Tunicatimonas pelagia: one gene and its partner. Each later gene encodes a partner of the first gene's protein in a complex. Links are inferred from orthologs where the notes say so. Each region holds a gene or a part of one and is shown on either strand. Other genes may lie near its edges. The genes, in order: uvrB and P0M28_RS09350.

What was found.
Region 2: the proteins of uvrB (region 1) and P0M28_RS09350 are in contact, whole or in part, in a crystal structure (PDB 7EGT), measured with the Thermus thermophilus proteins. The link is inferred for Tunicatimonas pelagia from one-to-one orthologs. Residues at the interface, in WP_096411307.1 of Thermus thermophilus: Glu23, Leu25, Arg26, Asp27, Gly28, Glu29, Arg30, Phe31, Arg55, Glu326, Asp327, Phe328, Glu379, Ser382, Gln383, His398, Gly400, Arg401; in WP_096412145.1 of Thermus thermophilus: His654, Arg656, Phe657, Gln666, Asp668, Glu669, Lys680, Arg681, Leu682, Ser683, Lys685, Tyr686, Ala687.

The regions. Positions count from the first base shown.
Region 1 is NZ_CP120683.1:948,925-958,793, reverse strand. Bases 2,843-5,839 are described here. They hold uvrB (excinuclease ABC subunit UvrB), read right to left. Parts: upstream 5,355-5,839; coding sequence 3,330-5,354; downstream 2,843-3,329. Other genes in these bases: P0M28_RS03885 (hypothetical protein), read right to left, coding at 5,488-5,839; P0M28_RS03895 (hypothetical protein), read right to left, coding at 2,857-3,285. In the rest of the region: P0M28_RS03915 (M42 family metallopeptidase), read left to right, coding at 1-654; P0M28_RS03910 (Uma2 family endonuclease), read left to right, coding at 721-1,296; P0M28_RS03905 (phosphatase PAP2 family protein), read right to left, coding at 1,326-2,153; P0M28_RS03900 (copper resistance protein NlpE N-terminal domain-containing protein), read left to right, coding at 2,314-2,802; more of P0M28_RS03885, read right to left, coding at 5,840-5,871; P0M28_RS03880 (Rpn family recombination-promoting nuclease/putative transposase), read left to right, coding at 5,919-6,758; P0M28_RS03875 (shikimate dehydrogenase family protein), read right to left, coding at 6,809-7,564; P0M28_RS03870 (outer membrane beta-barrel protein), read right to left, coding at 7,634-8,335; P0M28_RS03865 (M24 family metallopeptidase), read right to left, coding at 8,446-9,828. UniProt on the Escherichia coli protein: The UvrABC repair system catalyzes the recognition and processing of DNA lesions. A damage recognition complex composed of 2 UvrA and 2 UvrB subunits scans DNA for abnormalities.
Region 2 is NZ_CP120683.1:2,224,583-2,234,421, forward strand. Bases 3,314-6,280 are described here. They hold P0M28_RS09350 (ATP-dependent helicase), read left to right. Parts: upstream 3,314-3,654; coding sequence 3,655-5,907; downstream 5,908-6,280. Other genes in these bases: P0M28_RS09345 (immunoglobulin-like domain-containing protein), read right to left, coding at 3,314-3,480; P0M28_RS09355 (DUF4290 domain-containing protein), read left to right, coding at 6,175-6,280. Outside these bases: P0M28_RS09320 (transporter), read left to right, coding at 1-369; P0M28_RS09325 (dienelactone hydrolase family protein), read left to right, coding at 378-1,223; P0M28_RS09330 (hypothetical protein), read right to left, coding at 1,231-1,710; RadC family protein, read right to left, coding at 1,755-2,456; rpsT (30S ribosomal protein S20), read right to left, coding at 2,530-2,784; more of P0M28_RS09345, read right to left, coding at 2,941-3,313; more of P0M28_RS09355, read left to right, coding at 6,281-6,804; murA (UDP-N-acetylglucosamine 1-carboxyvinyltransferase), read left to right, coding at 6,808-8,133; P0M28_RS09365 (hypothetical protein), read right to left, coding at 8,152-8,373; single-stranded-DNA-specific exonuclease RecJ, read right to left, coding at 8,619-9,839. UniProt on the Escherichia coli protein: A helicase with DNA-dependent ATPase activity. Unwinds DNA duplexes with 3'-5' polarity. Translocates on single-stranded DNA with 3'-5' polarity. Initiates unwinding more efficiently from a nicked substrate than double-stranded DNA.

The DNA of each region.
Region 1 (9,869 bases):
GACTACTTTATCGATTTGGGTATGAAAGCCGACGAAGTAAAAGAACTAGTGAGTGTTGGCAACCCCATTACCCGCGAGCGGGAATTAATTGAGATGGGCGACTGTGTGAATTGCAAGTCGCTTGATAACCGAGTATCAGTGTTCATTTTGATTGAAACATTACGACAACTAGGCGACGTACCCTACGATGTGTACGGCGTATTCACCGTGCAAGAGGAAGTAGGTTTACGCGGTGCCAACGTAGCTGCTCACGCTATTAACCCTGATTTTGGCTTCGGACTAGATGTTACCATCGCTTTTGATCTGCCGGGTGCACAAGCTCATCAGAAAATCACCTCGCTCGGCGAAGGGGCGGCTATCAAGGTAATGGACGGTTCTACCATCTGCGACTATCGCATGGTAGAGTTTATGAAGCAAACTGCCGAGAAGAACAATATTAAATGGCAACCCGAAATACTCACTGCTGGAGGTACTGATACCGCTGGAGTGCAACGGATGGGTAAGCAAGGTTCCATTGCCGGGGCAATTTCCATTCCTACCCGCCACCTACACCAAGTGATTGAAATGGCAAATAAAGATGACATTGATGGCTGTATCCAACTGCTGAAAGTTTGTCTGGAAACCCTCGATCAATACGATTGGGCGCACCGGTAAAAAAAAGTAGCCTACTGGTAATTTTCGGAGTAGTCAGGTATCAGCAAAATTTCTTATCTTCCGTATATGGAAAAGTACGCCATCAAGCTGCCCAAGAGTCTACAGTTCACCGACGACGAGTTCTACGATTTCTGTCAGGAGAACCGTGACTTACGATTTGAACGAAACGCGCACGGAGAAATTATTATTATGTCACCTACCGGAGGACTTACTGGGAAAAGAAACGGTAAATTAAGTGCTAAATTAGACTACTGGAACGAAGAAGCTGGTCTTGGTGAGGTATTCAATTCCTCTACGGGCTTTCTTCTTCCCAATGGAGCCATGCGCTCCCCAGATGCCGCGTGGGTAGCTACGTCTCGCTGGGAAGCGCTATCCTACGAAGAACAAGAGAAATTTCCCCCGCTATGTCCTGATTTTGTGGTGGAGTTAGTTTCCCCTTCGGATACGCTGAAAACTTCTCAGGAAAAGATGGTGGAGTGGATGGATAATGGCTGCCAAATGGGATGGCTGATTTATCCCAAAGAAGAAAAGGTTTGGGCGTACTATGACAATAAGGTTGAAGAGTTCATTGGGTTTGACCAAGTTCTTTTGGGACAAACTGTACTTCCTGGCTTTACCTTTGATCTAGCCTGGCTGAGGTAAGAATATTGTCTGGCGAAGCAGTCGTACTTTTAAAGAACAAATGTGACCTGGATCATAGGCTGCATTACCGGAGGACTGCTTACGGTAGCACTTAGTTGCACCCTATCCTGACCTACCTGATGTAAGTGAGGAATCAGATAGCCGAGGGAAGCTCCTACTACGTAGCCCGTTATAACATCCGTAGGGAAATGCTTCCCGGCTCGGTAGCGAAAGTAACCTGTAGCAGCCGGAAGAATAGCAGCAGTCGTCCAAGCCACTGCCCGAATGCCAGGATCGTCTACGTAGTCTGAGATCACTTTTGCGGTAAAGAATGACATGGCCGCTGCGTAGGAAGTATGGCCGGAAAAATAAGAGAAATTATTCCCTCGCATTGTGCGTATTTCATCAGGATTGTTGCTGTTATACGTGTACGGTCGGGGACGTGCTGCTAGAGCCTTGGTAATCCCAGTTAGGGTTTCGTTGATAGCGAGGGTTTCTAATAAAATTACTCCCAATGTACCAGCATCAGCCCGAGCGTTATCGAATGCTAACAGAGTGAGCGGTATTGCCAGAGAGACTCCCACCAACACATCACTAGTGATTCTAGCACCCTCCCGGTAGGTACCATCGGATAGTTGGTCCAACGCTAGCACATCGTTAATATCGAGTTCTTCTACCTCCGCTAGTTTGAGTGTCTCCCGATTATTGCGGAGTATGGCACCCACAACTGTTCCAGTAGCACCTACTGAGAGTAAAGTAGTTTCCCGAGCAGTCTTTAACTCGTAACCCTGACTATAAGCGAAATACTGTCCGGATAATATAAAAAATAGGGCAGTTCCCCAGGGAAACCACCAAAGCGGATGCTTATTGATCTTCATGTTAGATTAAAAAATTAAAAGTGGACTATAGCTTAATCTACGACGAATAGTAAAGTTTTAAATATGATGTAGTATTTAACCTAAAATGATATAAATAATAAAATAGTTATAAAGTATATTTGAATAATAATCATATTAACAAGTCTAAAATTTTATTGACGTGAAAAATTTACAAAAACTATTTTCGTCAGCACTGACACTGTGCTTAGCTATTACCCTATTTTCTTGCGGTAACGATGACGAAGAAGCAATTTTTGCTGAGGCTGATCTGATGGGTGAGTGGACAGTGAGTTCTACTGAGATTAATATTCCTGGTATGGATTTGCCAGCAGAACAAATGGCTCTATTTGGAGCAATACTTAGTATACCCGAAGGAACTACTATTCAGCTAAACAATGATAAAACTTACGAGCAGGAAGGTGCTGAGCTTGGCTTTCTGACTACTAATGAAAGTGGTACTTGGAAATTAGAAGGTGGTAAGACACTGGTTTTAACCAGTCAGGATAATGAAGATAAGCAGTATCAAATTCGATCATTGAATAGCGAAAGTGCTGTGTGGTACATCTCAGAAAAAATGGAAAGCGGTGATGTTAGTATTCCGGGAGCAACGGAAGTGACTGTTGAAAGCACTATCAGTCTAAAAAAGTAGCAAAATATCACCTTGTCTCTACAGCCGCACCTTCTTCTGAAGGTGCGGTTTTTTTTATAGCCGATAGCCTACTCCGACCCGCAGAGCAGCGTTGCCTCGTTCAAAATAATAGTCGCCAATTACTTCAATGCGCCAGTTATTATTGATGGCTCGTCCGTAGCCCAATCCAGCCGCGTAATCTACTTCATCACTAATTAGCGGACGCAAGCGCAGAAATATCGGATCAATCGGGTATAGTCGCATGCCGGGAATAAAGCTTAGTCTGTTCGGGGCTGTCCAATATTCTACTCCTGCCGTGAGCGCCAACTGCCGAATCAAGAAATAATTGGCTTCTACACTAAACTGAGCCTTGTCAACAAATTCAAACGGGTCACGATTATCCGTTTTGTAGGCATCAATGCCAAAATTGAATAGAAACTGAGCTTGAGACGTTGAGCTATAAAAAAGAAATAGGAAAAAGGTTAGGTAAAAAAGGTGCTTCATACGATAGTCAGGATGATAGATTTAGCAAAAGCTAAAATTAGGCATTATTCCTGATTTTCGTATAATTTCTTCAGGTCATTCAACTCGTCGCGTAGGCGGGCGGCCTCCATAAAATTGAGTTCTTTAGCCGCCTTTTCCATACTTTTCTTGGTTTGATTCATTAGCTTCTCTAAGTCAGGTTTACTCATGTAGGCAACTACCGGATCAGCGGCAATACTCGTTTGGTCGGGACCCGCGTAAGCCTTGGCGGGGGCTTTTCGGGAGTCGGCTACCTTGGTCTGACCCATAATGGCTTCCTTCGATTTGAGTACGGTTTTCGGGGTGATACCGTGCTTTTTGTTATACTCCATCTGCTTATTACGGCGACGGTTGGTTTCGTCAATCGCTACCTGCATCGAGCTAGTGATTTTATCGGCGTACATAATGCACATGCCATTCTCATTCCGAGCCGCTCGTCCAATAGTCTGTACCAGCGAACGTTCGTTCCGTAGAAACCCTTCTTTATCAGCATCCAGAATAGCCACCAGCGATACTTCCGGTAAATCCAGCCCTTCCCGTAGCAGATTGACTCCCACTAGCACATCGAATTCGCCCAACCGTAAGCCTCGTAGAATTTCTACCCGATCCAGCGGTTTTATATCTGAGTGAATGTATTGACTTTGTACGCCGGCTCGCTCCAAGAACTTCTGCATTTCTTCTGCCATTCGCTTTGTAAGCGTAGTGATTAGCACCCGCTCGCTTTTCTTCACCCGATCATCAATTTCACCCAGCAAATCGTCAATCTGATTGACACTCGGGCGAACTTCAATCACCGGGTCAAGCAAGCCCGTCGGGCGAATCACCTGTTCTACCACCACTCCGTCGGATTCGCGCAATTCGTAGTCGCCGGGGGTAGCACTCACGTAAACAATTTGGTTAATCATCATCTCAAATTCATTGAACGTAAGTGGGCGATTATCCAGGGCCGATGGTAGGCGGAAGCCATAATCCACTAAGTTCACTTTACGGGAACGGTCGCCCCCCCACATGGCTCGCACTTGAGGTACGGTTACGTGGCTCTCGTCAATAACCATTAAGTAATCTTCCGGAAAATAATCGAGCAAGCAGAACGGACGTTGCCCAGGTTCGCGACGATCAAAGTAGCGGGAGTAGTTCTCAATACCGGAGCAGTAGCCCAGCTCCCGAATCATTTCCAGATCGAATTCGGTACGTTCTTGAATGCGCTTGGCTTCCAGGTATCGCTGTTCTTTTTCAAAGCTACCAATTTGAGCTACCAGATCGTCTTGTATTTCGTGAATGGCTACCTGCTGGGTATCTTTACCCGTAACAAATAAGTTGGCCGGATAAATAGTGACTAGTCGCTCTTCGGCTTGCTTCTTACCCGTGTGCGGATCAATCCGGTGGATGGCTTCAATTTCATCGCCCCAGAAGTAGATACGATAGGCAAAGTCGGCGTAGGCAATAAAAATATCTACCGTATCGCCCTTCACCCGGAAGTTGCCCCGTCGGAATTCCCCTTCGGTGCGGCTGTACAAAATATCGACCAGCGAATAGAGCAACTTTTGGCGGGAAAGCACATCTCCCTCCTGAAGCTTAACTACGTTTTTGCCAAACTCATCAGGGTTCCCTAACCCGTAGATGCAGGAAACCGAAGCCACAATCAGTACATCGCGCCGACCAGAGAGCAAAGCCGAAGTAGCACTTAGCCGAAGCTTTTCAATCTCATCATTAATTTGTAAGTCCTTTTCAATGTAGGTATTGTTGGTAGGAATGTACGCCTCGGGTTGGTAGTAATCGTAGTAAGAGATAAAGTACTCTACGGCATTCTGCGGAAAAAACTGCTTGAACTCCCCGTAGAGCTGAGCTGCCAAGGTTTTGTTGTGGCTAATAACGAGGGTAGGCCGATTCAGTTCGGCTACTACGTTAGCAACCGTAAACGTTTTGCCCGACCCGGTTACTCCCAGTAGGGTTTGCGCTCGTTCTCCGGTTTCTGTGCCTCGTACCAGTTGGTTAATAGCTTCGGGCTGGTCGCCAGTAGGTTGATAGTCAGAAGTGAGGATGAAATCCATATTTCAATTAACAATGTGCAGTGTGCAGTGTGCAGTGTGCAATGTACAATTAGCAGTGTACAAAGAACAACAATCAGGAAGGGTTAGTTTGGCTGATGTTGAATGAATAATGATTAATGAATGGTGGTGAAGGTTAGTCAATAGGTTGAGACTTTTGATAGTAGAATTTTTCGTGGATAATCAATCCGTCGCGCCACTGCTGTACCGAAACTTCGGTGAGTTGCGATGTTATGCCTTGAAGGTTCGTAAAAAGGATTTTCCACTCGCTAAACACTACGTTTTTCCGAGTATCAATTGCCTGATTGATCAGCTTGCTTTGTACATGAGCAACTCTAGACAGGTTTAGCTTCTCGTTTTCCAGACAGATTTTTTTACCTACTCGCGGTGATTCTTCATTTTCCTGGACAATTACATCGTTTCCATAAAACTGCTGTATTGCTCGGAGTGTATCGCCAGCAATAATCATAGCATTCAGCTGCTCAACTTTTACAGTCCATCCCAATTGGTCATTATTCATCACTCATTATTCATTAATCATTACTCTAAAATAGCTAAATTTACGGTATGGAACGCTACATCAATCCGCTAACCGACTATGGTTTTAAAAAGCTGTTTGGAACAGAACCTAATAAGGATTTACTGACTGATTTTTTGAATCAGCTACTACCGCCTCACCATCGCATTCAAAAGCTAAATTACGCTAAGAACGAACATTTAGGTGTTGGTCTGATAGACCGGAAAGCAATCTTTGATATATACTGCGAGGGGGAAAATGGAGATAAATTTATAGTGGAAGTACAAAAAGCAAAACAGAATTACTTCAAGGATAGAACGGTCTATTACTCTACATTTCCTATTCAGGAACAAGCCAAACAAGGCGATTGGAGTTTTCGGTTGACAGCAGTTTATACGGTAGGCATTCTTGATTTCGTGTTTGACGATCATCAAAATGAAGAAACAATATTGCACACCATCAAACTGAAAGACCAGGACTGCCGTACCTTCTACGAAAAGTTGACTTACATTTACATTGAGCTTCCCAAGTTTAAGAAAACGGAAGAGCAGTTAGAATCTCAGTTTGAAAAATGGCTCTATGTGCTACGCTATCTTTCGCAGTTGCAAGATCGGCCCAAAGCGTTACAGGAGCGAGTGTTTCAGAAACTTTTCAAGGCAGCCGAGATAGCGAAATTTAATAAACAGGAACGTGCTTCTTACGAAGAAAGTGTAAAGTACTACCGCGACATCAAAAACGTAGTAGATACCTCACACCAGGAGGGGAAAGAAGAAGGAAAAGAAGAAGAAAGAATAGAAGTGGCTAAGCGAGGTTTAGCAAAAGGTTATTCTACAGAAGTGATCTCGGATATGACCGGGCTTTCCACTGAGGAAATTGAGAAACTAAAATAATGATTAATGAACAATGAGTGATGAGCAATGAAGGAGCACTTTATTTATCATTAATCATCAATATTGTTCCAGAACTTCCAGCTTTTTTCGGCTTGTAGATGAAGCATTTCTAGGCCATTCTTCGTTTTTGCGCCTCGTGCTTGGGCTAATTTCATGAAGGCAGTTTCTGCGGGATTGTACACCAAATCGTAGCAAAAATGTTTTGAGGTTATTTGCTGGTAGTTGAGATCAGGATGAGTCTCGGTTTGCGGACTCATACCGAGCGGAGTAGTATTGATAATGAGAGGGTAACCGCCTAAATTTTTTTGTTTGAGGTCAGCGTAAGAAATAGCTGTTTCGCTGGTCTGACGAGAGACATAGGTATAGCCAACACCCAAATCTTGTAGTACACAGACAACTGCTTTAGAAGCCCCTCCCGTACCTAGTACCAATGCCTGATCTACCGCAGTTTCACCCAGCCACGGCAGCAACGAATCTCGGAAGCCGTAATAATCTGAATTAAAGCCTACTTTTCTGGTTTTTTTAACCCGGACTGTATTCACCGCTCCGATGCGTTCGGCTACCGGATCAAGTTCGTCTACGTACTTCATCACCTGCTGCTTGTAGGGAATAGTAACATTCAAACCCCGTAAATTGGGCTGTTCTAATACCTTGTTGGGCAGCTCATCAATCGTTTTTATCTCAAACAGCTCGTAGGCTGAGTCGGTAATACCTTCTTGCTGAAACTTTTCAGTAAAATACTGCTTTGAGAAGGAGTGACTTAGCGGGTAGCCAATTAGTCCGTAAAGATGTTCAATATCACCCACAGTAATAGTAAGTTTTGGAAGAAGTTTTTCTACTCTTCACCTGTTTTACCTTGATTCAGAATGCTATAGTTAGTTCACCCGATAGGTTAGTCCGAACCGTATTAGTCTGCTGTAAGCTTCATTCGTTCCCCCAATGAAGCCTGATTTATAGTTTTTAATTCCTCGGGAATAACCAACGTATCCACCGTATTTACCTTTACTTACATTTGCCTGAATTCTTGGTCTGATATCAGTATCAATCGTCTTTCGGTCTCTTTCAGTGGTGTAATCTTGAGTGCCTGCTTCAGCGTTTCCTTTTTCTTGAGCACTAAGGCAGTAACCAATATCCATTCCTACCGAAAGGTCAATTGACGTTTGTGCAACGGCCCATCGGTAGCCAATTTTAGGAAATAGATTGATAAATCTGTTACGCAAATAGGTTTGTCCATCAGCCGCTATTGGCATACCTCCTCCACCATTGCCAGAAACTCGGGTAATTTCCACTTTACTTCTGAGTAGTTCATACCCTAGTTCGGCTCCAATAAGAAAATTGCTGTTGAAGAATTGAGTTATACTCGTTGAGATACCGTAGCTTAGGCCACCTTGCGAGCCATAAGGAGTATTTGTGTAACCATCTCCCTGAGCATTCAAATTTATCCAAGACGAACTTACGGCTGATTCTCCTGCAAAAGAAAAAAGCCCTGAGTTTAGGTTTACATTAATATCGGTAGATTGACAATAGGTGTTGGTAAAGTGAAAAAGTAAGTAAACTGCCAGTAGTACTTTTTTCATAGTGTATCTTTCAGTTACGTGAAATTAATAGTTGACTATTAGCATGACACCTATCAACCAGATAACGTTGTATTCTACCGAAAATAACGATTGCTAAGTTACCATTGTGCCTAGTATTCTACCACCTCGTTCACCCGCTGGCGAGGAATAAGAAATAACTCTTTCTGACGACCATCCAGGTAACGCACGTTTTCACCATCAAAGAACGCATCTTCTTCCACCATCATCCGCACTTCTTTATCCCACTCCGAAATAAACACCGCTGCATTCAATTCAATAGAATAGGCCGTATTGGCGTACATCGGGTAATCGCCCTTTACTGGTACTCCACCCTGCTGATCCCATAGTCCGATAGTAGGCCCTGAACCATGACCGTAGTAGCCGATGGGGTGGGTGTAAATAGTTGGTTTAATGCCCTCAGCTTTGGCCTCCTCAATGGAGGCTAGTAAAATTTCATTGCCTGTACGACCGACCCGAAAGTTATCGGTAAGGATATCCATCAGTCGCAGGGCCGTCTGGTGAGCTTCGCGTAGGTAGGGTGGTGCTTCAGTTTCCCCGGGTTTAAGCACGTAGGCATTTTCCTGGGTATCTGTATTCATATCCAAATACGTAATGCCAAAATCTACGTGCAACAGATCGCCGGGCATAATTACTTGTTTGTCCGGTCGTTTAGAGAAATTACGCTTTTGCTCCGTGTTGCTCGGGTCAGCTCGTTGTACATCAACTGTTGGGTGAAACCACGCATCCAAACCGAGTTCATTTATCCGGTTGCGGTACCACCATACTACTTCTTCGGTAGTGGTAACTCCGGGGTGCACTACTTTTTCCGAGAAGCCTTCGGCGATAATATGGTGAGCAATTCGGGCGATATGCTCGTACAGCATCTCTTCTCGTTCGGTACGAGTCTCCAGCCAGCCAATAGCGAGTTTCTCGGCCGAGACAACCTTCTTAGCCTGAGCGGTGGAAAGCGCAGCTATCAAGTGTAAATAGTCAGTATGGGCTAAGCCATCGGCTTGGGCAAAGTGTTCGGAGGTATTCACCCCAATTTGCTTGGGGTCACGTTCGGCAATAATTTCGGCCAGTCGCTCCCACTGGTCGGGTTCCTCTTCTGGGTTCCAGGCTTTTTTAAATAGGCTGCCTACGTCGTAGCGGGCTACTGCCAAGCATTCTACCCGGTCTGGATTGACCGAATCAGCCCCTTCGGGATAATACATGACGAGCATAGTAGTGCGCCGAGCCGAAAGCCAAGTGGGAGGTAGTAACGTTTTCAGTACCGGATCTTCGTTGTACTCCCGAGAAATAAGCAGCCATAGATCAATACCACTGCGCTCCATTAAACTTGGTAAAAGCGTTTGGATACGTTCTTCCAAGATTTCTTCTTCTACCTGAGCTCGTTCTTCCAAATCCAGAATTTTGGGTAAAGCCGATTGGGCAGTGGCGGAGAAGCTAATATACAAGCAACAAATAGTAGCAATCAGATTTTTCAATCGCATAGGTTAGGATACGTTTCGGTCAACCTCAAAACTACAAAACG
Region 2 (9,839 bases), 1.3 Mb from region 1 along the record:
CTTCTTACATTAGAAGCGAGTCGTGCCCTCGGGAATTTCTACGCTACGGCTCTGGTCGGATTTAATAATCGTACTAGGGATTTCTCCGATGAATTTCGCTACGGACTCGAGATTGGTCGCTCCTGGAACGACCGCTGGATTACCCAACTACGATTTTATGGAGTAGAATCGTTTATGAACGGAGATACTGAAGATGGGGGAGGAAACAGTATTTTTGCTAATAACTTAGAGTTTCTAGCGATTACCCCCGAAGTTGCTTACAACATTCGTGATAATTTCGGAGTTATCGTTAATGCTGGGTTTGCTGCATTTGGACGGCGAATACTGGCCAATCCTAACTACGGCGTAGGTTTGTTCTACACATTCTAATCATTCTGATGAAGTACTTCTCATTTTTCTTGCTAACTATCTTATTCACTCAAACCGTTTGGGCCCAAGAAGGTATCACCGTTTGTGGTTCGTCTGATGCCGAAAATACCGAACTGTTTGCTTCCTTAGCCGATGATCCTACCTTTCGGGGAAAGCATGATTTGGTGAAGTATACTCACGAAAATGCGCGGGGCGAAGAAATCACGTTTGCTACGCCCGACGGGCAGCAAGGAACTGCCTATTATTTGGAAGCCAAAGAAGAATCTAATCAATATTTGTTGGTCATACATGAATGGTGGGGACTCAACAGCCACATTAAGCGAGAAGCCGACAAGCTGCATAAAGACTTAGATAACGTCCACGTGATGGCACTAGACATCTACGACGGGAAAGTGGCTACCACTCGGGAATTAGCCCAAAAATATATGCAATCGGTATCTACCGATCGAGCCAACGCAATTATTAACGGAGCGATCGGGCACGCAGGGGAAAATGCCGAAATTGCTACCATCGGTTGGTGCTTTGGCGGTGGCTGGTCGTTGCAGTCTACCATTTTAGCCAATGAGCAAGCTATTGGCTGCGTGATGTATTACGGCATGCCCGTACAGGATATGGCGCAGATTAAAGAGATTGAGACTGATGTACTTGGTATTTTTGCGGAGTACGACGGCTATATCACCCCGCAGGTAGTAGAAGAGTTTGAGCAGAAGATGAAAGAAGCCGATAAAAAGATTACCGTCCACATGTACGAGGCCGATCACGGCTTTGCCAACCCCAGTGGCTCCCGCTACGACGAAGATGCTGCTCGGGATGCGTACGATAAAACGTTAGCTTTCTTGAAGGAACGTTTGTAATTTCCTGCTAAGCCGCTTCCTGTTTTGCTTGAGCAATGCGTTCATTCAGTGCTTGAGTAGTAAGATCTATTTTCTTGTGCCGAAAAAAGTAATTCAGTGACCCTAAAAAATAGAAAGAATCACCTAAATACGGATGTTCTTCTAGTAAATGTACTTGGTGTACGCCGTTCAGCGTTTTCAATTCTACTTTTCGTACCTCGCTGAGCGGAATGATAATATCGTATTTATCTTTCACTAACAGGTGGTCATCGTTCCAAATGACATTACGGTAGCGTTTGAATCTGACAAGCGCGAGAATCAAAATAACAATAAGCGGTATCCAACCACCAATGAATGTAATCGCATCCAATAGATTTTCAGGCGGATCAGTAAGGAAAAGCCAAGTTACAGCCAATACGATCAGAGCGACTCCGGCGCAGGCAAAAATTTTAAACGTAAGTAAGTGACGGCTACTAATTCGTAGGGGAAACTGTAGTTGTTTTTTCATTAGAGAGCAAAATATGCTTCCTAACTTAGAGAAATCAGAACATTTTACAAAATCCCTTCATCAGCAAAGCTTAGATAACTCTGGTCAGTAAAAATAATGTGGTCCAGCACGGGTAAATCCAGATGCTTCCCCGCTTCCTTGAGTTTGCGGGTAAGATGAATATCCGCTTCGCTGGGTTTTAGATTACCCGACGGATGATTATGCACTAGCACAATAGAACTGGCTAGTTTCTCCAGTGCCTCTTTGAAAATCGTTTTGGGGTCGGCTACGGTACCGCTCACTCCGCCTTGACTGATGCAGTGGGTGTTAATGACCATATTGGCGCGGTTGAGCAAAATAATCCAGAATTGCTCTACGGGCTGATCGAGCAGATAAGGCTGCATAATGCGGTAGGCATCTTCCGAGCTTAGAATTTTTTCCCGCTTCACCGGTTCGCTGCCCTTACGTCTTCTTCCCAATTCCAACGCACTTACAATGCTAATGGCTTTGGCCTCACCAATACCGGGAAATTTCTTTAAATCGGCTACCGATAGTTTAGCCAGTTCGTGCAGATTGTGATTAACGCTGTGCAGAATAATTTTTGCTACGTCTACCGCACTCTTATCGCGGGTGCCCGAACCAATCAAAATGGCAATTAGCTCTGCGTCCGACAAAGCCGCTCGGCCCTTCAGCAACAGTTTTTCTCGGGGACGGTCTTCTTCGGCCCAGCTTAATATTCCTCGCTCTCGCAAATGAGTTTCTTTCATAGTGAGACGAAGAAAATAAAAAAGCCTTACGCTTGCTAAGCATAAGGCTCATCTATATGATGTATGTACTTTTTTACGATAATTGGTTTACGTACTTCGCCAAGTGCGACTTCCGATGCGCCGCTTTGTTTTTATGAATAATATTTTTCTTAGCCAACTTGTCAATCATTCCGGCTACTTCTTTGTACAGCTTTTCAGCTTCAGCCTTATCGGTTGTGTTTTCTAACCGCTTAATAAAGGTTCGAGTAGTTTTTAACTGGTAGCGGTTACGAAGCCGCCGGGTTTCGCTAGAACGAATTCGCTTAAGTGCTGACTGGTGATTTGCCATAATTATCTTAATGTATTTATCTCTGTTTGCCCTAGGAAACAGAAAAAAATTTTCTTTAGTTTAAAAGGACTGCAAATTTAGAAATATTTCTAAAAAATACCAACCCTCAGGAAATGATTGATGAATGATGACAAATGATTAATGGACATAAAGCAATCACTCATTAATCATTATCTCAGAGTAGAGTTCATATTCGTCGTATTCGTACTCTCTAATTTTCACCGAATAACCTTTCCTAATTCGGTACTTTCCGGGTTCGTAACGATAACCGTCTATTGGTAGATGAATATCAAAGTCGATAGATGAGCCTTTTTTAAAAATATAGCCTAGATCGTTAAAAAATCTATCGCCAGGGACTTTGCGCCACTCCTGGCTCTCTAGCTTCTCAATGGTGTAACGTTCACCCGTCATAATTTCTTCGTACTGATTATTGGTAATGGTTAGCATAATAGGCTGATCGAGTTCAGAGCGTTTGACAGTATCCCGATTAATTCTCATGAAAACGGTATCCTCTAAATAATTCGCTTCATCAGTCTCAGCCATTTCTTCCTTCTTAGCTCGGTTCTCCGCTGCGGTTGAATCAGCACTTGAAGAATCTCCCATTGCGTTATCTAATGGCTTTTTTTCCGCATTCTGATTACAGGAAAGCAGTAAACAGATAAATAACAAAGTCAGAAAACTCGGTTTAGTATACATTCACGACAGGTTAATATGTCTAGGGTGATAGTACAGATATTTTAGCCAATATTCTATCATTCTGGCGAATTTTCTTGTCTACTACTAACGTTCAAAATCTGCGCTTCGGTCTTCGTTTTCCGGTTTCCGGTCTCCATTTTTTATTGTACCTTGCGTAGCTAAGCCTGACCGTGTATGGATTATTTAGACAGTTTGAACGAACCGCAACGCGAGGCGGTCATTAATACCGAAGGGCCGAGCCTCATTATTGCCGGGGCCGGCTCGGGAAAGACTCGCGTACTTACTTACCGCATTGCCTATCTGATTCAAAAGAAAGGGATAGATCCGTTCAGTATTCTGTCGCTAACCTTCACTAATAAAGCGGCTAAAGAAATGCGCGACCGCATTGAGCGCGTGGTAGGCACGGAAGCCCGCAACCTCTGGATGGGCACCTTTCACTCCGTATTTGCCCGTATTTTGCGAGCCGAAGCAAGCAAGTTAGGTTACCACAGCAACTTTACGATTTACGATACCGACGACTCTAAAACCCTCATCAAAAATATTCTTAAAGAAGTAGGACTGGATGATAAGGTGTATAAACCGAACGTGGTGTTTAACCGAATTTCCAGTGCTAAGAATCGTTTAGTTTCTTGGCGGGCTTATCAGGACAATCCTTCTATTCGGGCGGAAGATGAGGCGGCGGCTAAACCCCAAATGGCGAAGCTCTACCGGCTGTACGTGGAGCGTTGCTTTAAGTCGGATGCGATGGACTTTGACGACCTGCTCTTTAATACCAACGTGCTGTTTCGCGAGCATCTGGATGTGCTAAACAAGTATCAACAGCGCTTTCGCTACGTACTAGTAGATGAGTTTCAGGATACCAACGTTTCCCAGTATTTGATTACCAAGAAGCTAGCCGCGGTTCGTCGTAATATTTCGGTGGTGGGAGATGATGCCCAGAGCATCTACGCTTTTCGAGGAGCGGATATTCAGAACATTCTCAATTTTCAGAAAGACTTTTCTGAGGCTCAAGTATTTAAGCTGGAACAAAACTACCGTTCTACCCAAAACATTATCAACGCGGCTAACTCAGTCATTGCCCGCAACAAAGCCCAGCTCAAGAAGCACATCTGGACAGCTAACGATACCGGCGACTTAGTAGAGGTGATTAAAGCTACTTCCGATCAGGAGGAAGGACGACTCGTAGCCTATTCTATTTTCGAGACAAAGAGCAATGAGAATGCCCGCTACCGCGATTTTGTGATTCTGTACCGCACCAACAGCCAGTCGCGGGCAATGGAAGAAGCCCTCCGCAAACGAAATATCAAGTATAAAGTAGTAGGCGGACTTTCGTTCTACCAGCGCAAAGAAATTAAAGACCTAATCGCCTACATGCGCTACGCCATCAACTCTAATGATGAGCAAGCCTTCCGACGCATTGTGAACCTACCCAAGCGAGGCATTGGCTCCACGTCGGTGGATAAAGTGATTGTAACGGCCTACGAAAACGGTTACAACATCTGGGATGTACTGCAACAATCGGGTGAATTTTTTCCCGGTCGGCTGGGCAACGCTTTAACCCAATTTACCGATATGGTTAAGGGCTTTCGGTTAGAAGTAGCCCGAAAAGATGCTTTCGATGCTGCTTCCCATATCGCCAAGGGTTCGGGACTGCTGCGAGAGTTGTACGAAGATAAGACGGTAGAAGGCTTAAGCCGCTACGAGAACGTACAGGAATTACTGAACGCCATTAAGGAGTTTGTGGATGACCCTGAAGTGGAAGACAAAAGTTTGAACGCCTTTCTACAGGAGGTAGCCCTACTCACGTCTTCCGATCAGGACAAAGATGATGATCCGGATAAAGTAACGCTGATGACCATCCACATGGCTAAGGGCTTAGAGTTTCCTTACGTATATGTGGTGGGGATGGAAGAAGACTTGTTTCCTTCGCAGATGATGCTGGCCAGTCGGCAGGACCTGGAAGAAGAACGGCGCCTGTTTTACGTGGCCATTACCCGATCCATGAAAAAGCTAACGCTATCCTACGCCCTCACCCGCTATCGCTTCGGTCGGTTGAAAAACTGCGAACCCAGTCGCTTTTTAGAAGAGATTGATCCGGCCTACATGATGGTAAACAAAGAGTTGGGTTCTCGCTCGCCCGTAGGGGACACCAAGCACGCCCGCGTACTGCTCAACAGCATTCAGCGCGATCGGCAAAGAACATCTACCCAACAGAAAAGTAATTACAAAGCCTCACCTGACTTTGCCCCTAGCGATACTAGTCAGCTCACATCGGGCATGAAAGTAGAGCACCCTAAGTTCGGATTTGGCCGGGTAGATAATATCGATCATCAAGGTGCCAACCGAAAGGCTAAAGTTATTTTTGATGATTTTGGCGAAAAAACATTATTACTTAGTTTTGCCAAACTGAAGATTCACGAAGAGTAGATAGGATATCATTCAGCAATTTTTACATAAAAATCCGTTTTCTTCGTTATCTTAGCAGCGCACATCTAACCGAATAACTGCTTTAGCATCGGTAATCTATTATTTATATTCAGATTTATCTTGTCATTTCTTCAAAATTGCTTGACAATCTGTACTAGTAACATTCTAAATTTTGCTACCAATTTGAGTTCGCGTAACTCATACGATTCGGAGTGCTGATACCGAAAAGCTACCTAACTTTCAACTATTCATTGTCAATTAATTCCTATGTTAGAATACAATTCCAGCCGGACCGATATTATTTTGAAAGAATACGGCCGCAACGTACAAAAACTCGCCAATTATCTATCCACCATAGAAGATGGTGAAGAGCGAACCCGCTATGCCTACACGCTGATTGAGTTAATGCGTCAGCTAAACCCTAGCGTGAAAGAAAATAATGAGACTACGCAGAAACTGTGGGATGACTTGTTCATCATGACCAACTTTACTCTAGATGTAGATGCGCCTTATCCATCGCCCGAAGTGGATATACTCACCAAAAAACCCGACCGAGTTCCCTATAGCACCGAGCCGGTTCGCTACCGCCACTACGGAAAAAACTTGGAAAAACTGGTTCAGCAGGCCGGAGAGCTAGAAGATGCCGAAGAAAAAAAAGCAGCAACTATCTACTTGGGTAAGCTGATGAAAACATTTTATGGCACCTGGAACCGGGAAAATATAGACGACGAAATTATTCTTCGCGATATGAAAAAGATGTCGAGGGGTAAGCTGAGTATTTCCGAAGAAGAAGTAAAAGAGAAAGGCCTGTTCGAGATAAACCAGCCCAAAACCCGAAATAACAATAACAACAATAATAATAAGGGCCGACGAAATAATCATCGGCGAAAACGATAGCAAATGGCATTTTTCAAAATTGAAGGCGGACACGCTCTGAAGGGCGAAATTATTCCGCAGGGGGCAAAGAATGAATCTTTGCAGATATTATGCGCGGTGCTACTCACCCCTGAGCCGGTTACCATCCACAAAGTACCCAACATCCGCGATGTTAATAAGCTGATTGAACTGCTAGGTTCAATGGGAGTAGAAGTAGAGAAGCTGGATGAGGAATCGTACCGCTTTACGGCTAAAAACGTAGATATTAACTATCTGAATACTCCCGAATATAAACAGCAAGCCGCTTCATTACGCGGCTCCATTATGGTGATGGGTCCTCTACTCGCTCGCTTTGGCGAAGCCTCGCTACCTAAACCCGGAGGTGATAAAATTGGTCGCCGTCGTTTGGATACGCACTTTTTGGGCTTCGAGAAGCTAGGAGCCAAATTCAACTACGATACCCAAGATAGTTACTACACTATTGATGCCTCGAATCTGAAAGGCACCTACATGCTGTTGGATGAGGCCAGCGTAACCGGCACGGCTAATATTGTAATGGCCGCTAGCATGGCCGAGGGCGAAACAACCATCTACAATGCTGCTTGCGAACCCTACTTGCAGCAGCTCTGCGAAATGCTAAACCGCATGGGAGCTAAGATTTCAGGCGTAGGCTCTAACTTGCTTAGAATTGAGGGCGTTTCTTCACTGAAGGGTACGGAGCATACTATGCTACCCGACATGATTGAGGTGGGAAGCTTCATTGGTTTAGCCGCCATGACTGGCTCAGACATCACCATTAAAGGAGCCGGAGTTCATCAACTGGGAGTTATTCCCGCTACCTTCCGCAAGCTGGGAATCAATTTTGATGTGAATGGCAATGATATTCACGTCTACGATAACGAGCACTACGAAATAGACACGTTCATTGATGGCTCCATCATGACTATTGCCGATGCCCCCTGGCCCGGACTGACTCCCGATTTGCTGAGTATTATTTTGGTGGTGGCTACTCAAGCTAAGGGTACGGTGCTTATTCATCAGAAGATGTTTGAGAGCCGTTTGTTTTTTGTGGATAAACTCATTGATATGGGAGCGCAGATCATTCTTTGCGACCCGCACCGCGCTACCGTTATTGGTTTAGACCGTTCCCAGTCGTTGCGGGGGTTGTCAATGACTTCGCCCGATATTCGCGCCGGAGTTTCTCTACTAATTGCTGCCCTTTCGGCCGAAGGAGAAAGCCTGATCTATAATATTGAGCAGATTGATCGGGGCTACCAAAACATTCACCAGCGGCTGCAAAACCTGGGTGCCCAGGTAGAACGCTACGATAGTGCGGTGTTCACCAAATAATCTGCTAGAGAAAGCTGCTTAGTTCAAAAGTATTTTTCTGAGCTTAGCAAATGCATCGTAAGAGAGATGTAACTGACCAGTACTTGGTGCACTAGCTCCATTTTTCTTCTCGAAAAATCCGTACTTAATCTCGTCAATTAATACCTGACCTTCATCATTTTCGTAGATCTGGCTACCACCTGAGATCACTCTTCCGTGTACTCGTTCCTGGCGGCTTAGAGCCTTTACAATTTTTTTCATGGTAGTATAATTAGAGGGCGTTTAATTATTATTAACCTCAATATTTGCTCCTACAAGGGCCAGCTTCTCGGTAATCTCTCGCGAAAACTTAGTCAGTTCTTACATCAGGGGTAAGAATGAGGTGGGGAACAAAACTGTTGAGGGCAATGCTAATTTGATGTCTAACTTATAGATAAACCGCTGAAAAGAAAAATAAATTCTTCTTTCATTCACCAGAAGTACAATTAACTATCATGGTAAATGAACTACTGCTCATCCATTAACTGAAGATCTTTTATTTCCAGTTGTAAGGTAGTTTTGCCATTGTAATGATTCTCAGTTACGGAATACGCCATTTTGAATGGCTGATTCTTCTGCACAAGATCATACAAATGGGGCATCCGGAAGCCAATGGCATTTAGCGGGGCGCAACCGTTTTGGCAAACCTCAAGCTTCAGGTGTTGCTCTCGTAATAAACGAGCTTGGTTGGCAATATGCAGATTTTCACTGACAAACACCGGACGCATATTGCCGGGGCCAAAGGGAGCCATCTGCCGAATAATATTATACAATTTGGGAGTCACCTCCGTAAGCGAAATCATCATATCTACCGGAACCTGCGGCACCCTTTGCTCTTCGGTAATGCGCTCGGCAACAGCCTGCTCAAACCGCTCCCGAAATTTTGATACATTTTCTACCTTCAACGTTAGCCCTGCTGCACTGGCATGACCACCAAACTGCTCTAGCAAATCAGCGCAGGCAGCAATTGCATCATGTACATCAAACCCTTCTACCGAACGAGCCGAGCCAGTAGCTTTTCCGTTCGATTCGGTAAGAATAATGGTAGGACGATAATGCTTCTCGATACAGCGCGAGGCCACTATGCCGACTACTCCTTTGTGCCAGTCTTGATTAAACAAGACCGTGCTCCGCGCCTCCTTCAACTGCTGGTCGGCTTTAATCATACTCAGTGCCTGATCGGTAATACTACTATCGAAGTGGCGACGTTCGGCATTCTTCTGATGCAACGCATCGGCGTACTGAAAGGCTTTTTCCTCATCTTGTTCCAACATTAGTCGCAAAGCAGCATCGGCGTGACCAATGCGTCCGGCCGCGTTGATACGCGGAGCAAAACCAAAGACAACCTTTTCAATAGTTAATGGTGGTTTTATTCCGGCTACTTGTATCAATGCTTGCCAGGCTGGGCGAGGTCGTTGGTTGATTTCCTGAATTCCGCCGTAGGCCAACAGGCGGTTCTCGCCCGTAATTGGTACAATATCCGCCCCAATGGCAATGGCTACAAAATCTAGCAAACGGTACAATGGCTCCAACGATTGTTCAGTCTGCTGGCAAAATCCTTGTAACAACTTAAAGCCTACTCCGCAGCCACACAGCTCTTTGTAAGGATACTTACACCCTGCTTGTTTAGGATTTAAAATAGCGTGGGCCGGAGGCAGCTCATTACCCGGACGGTGATGGTCGCAAAC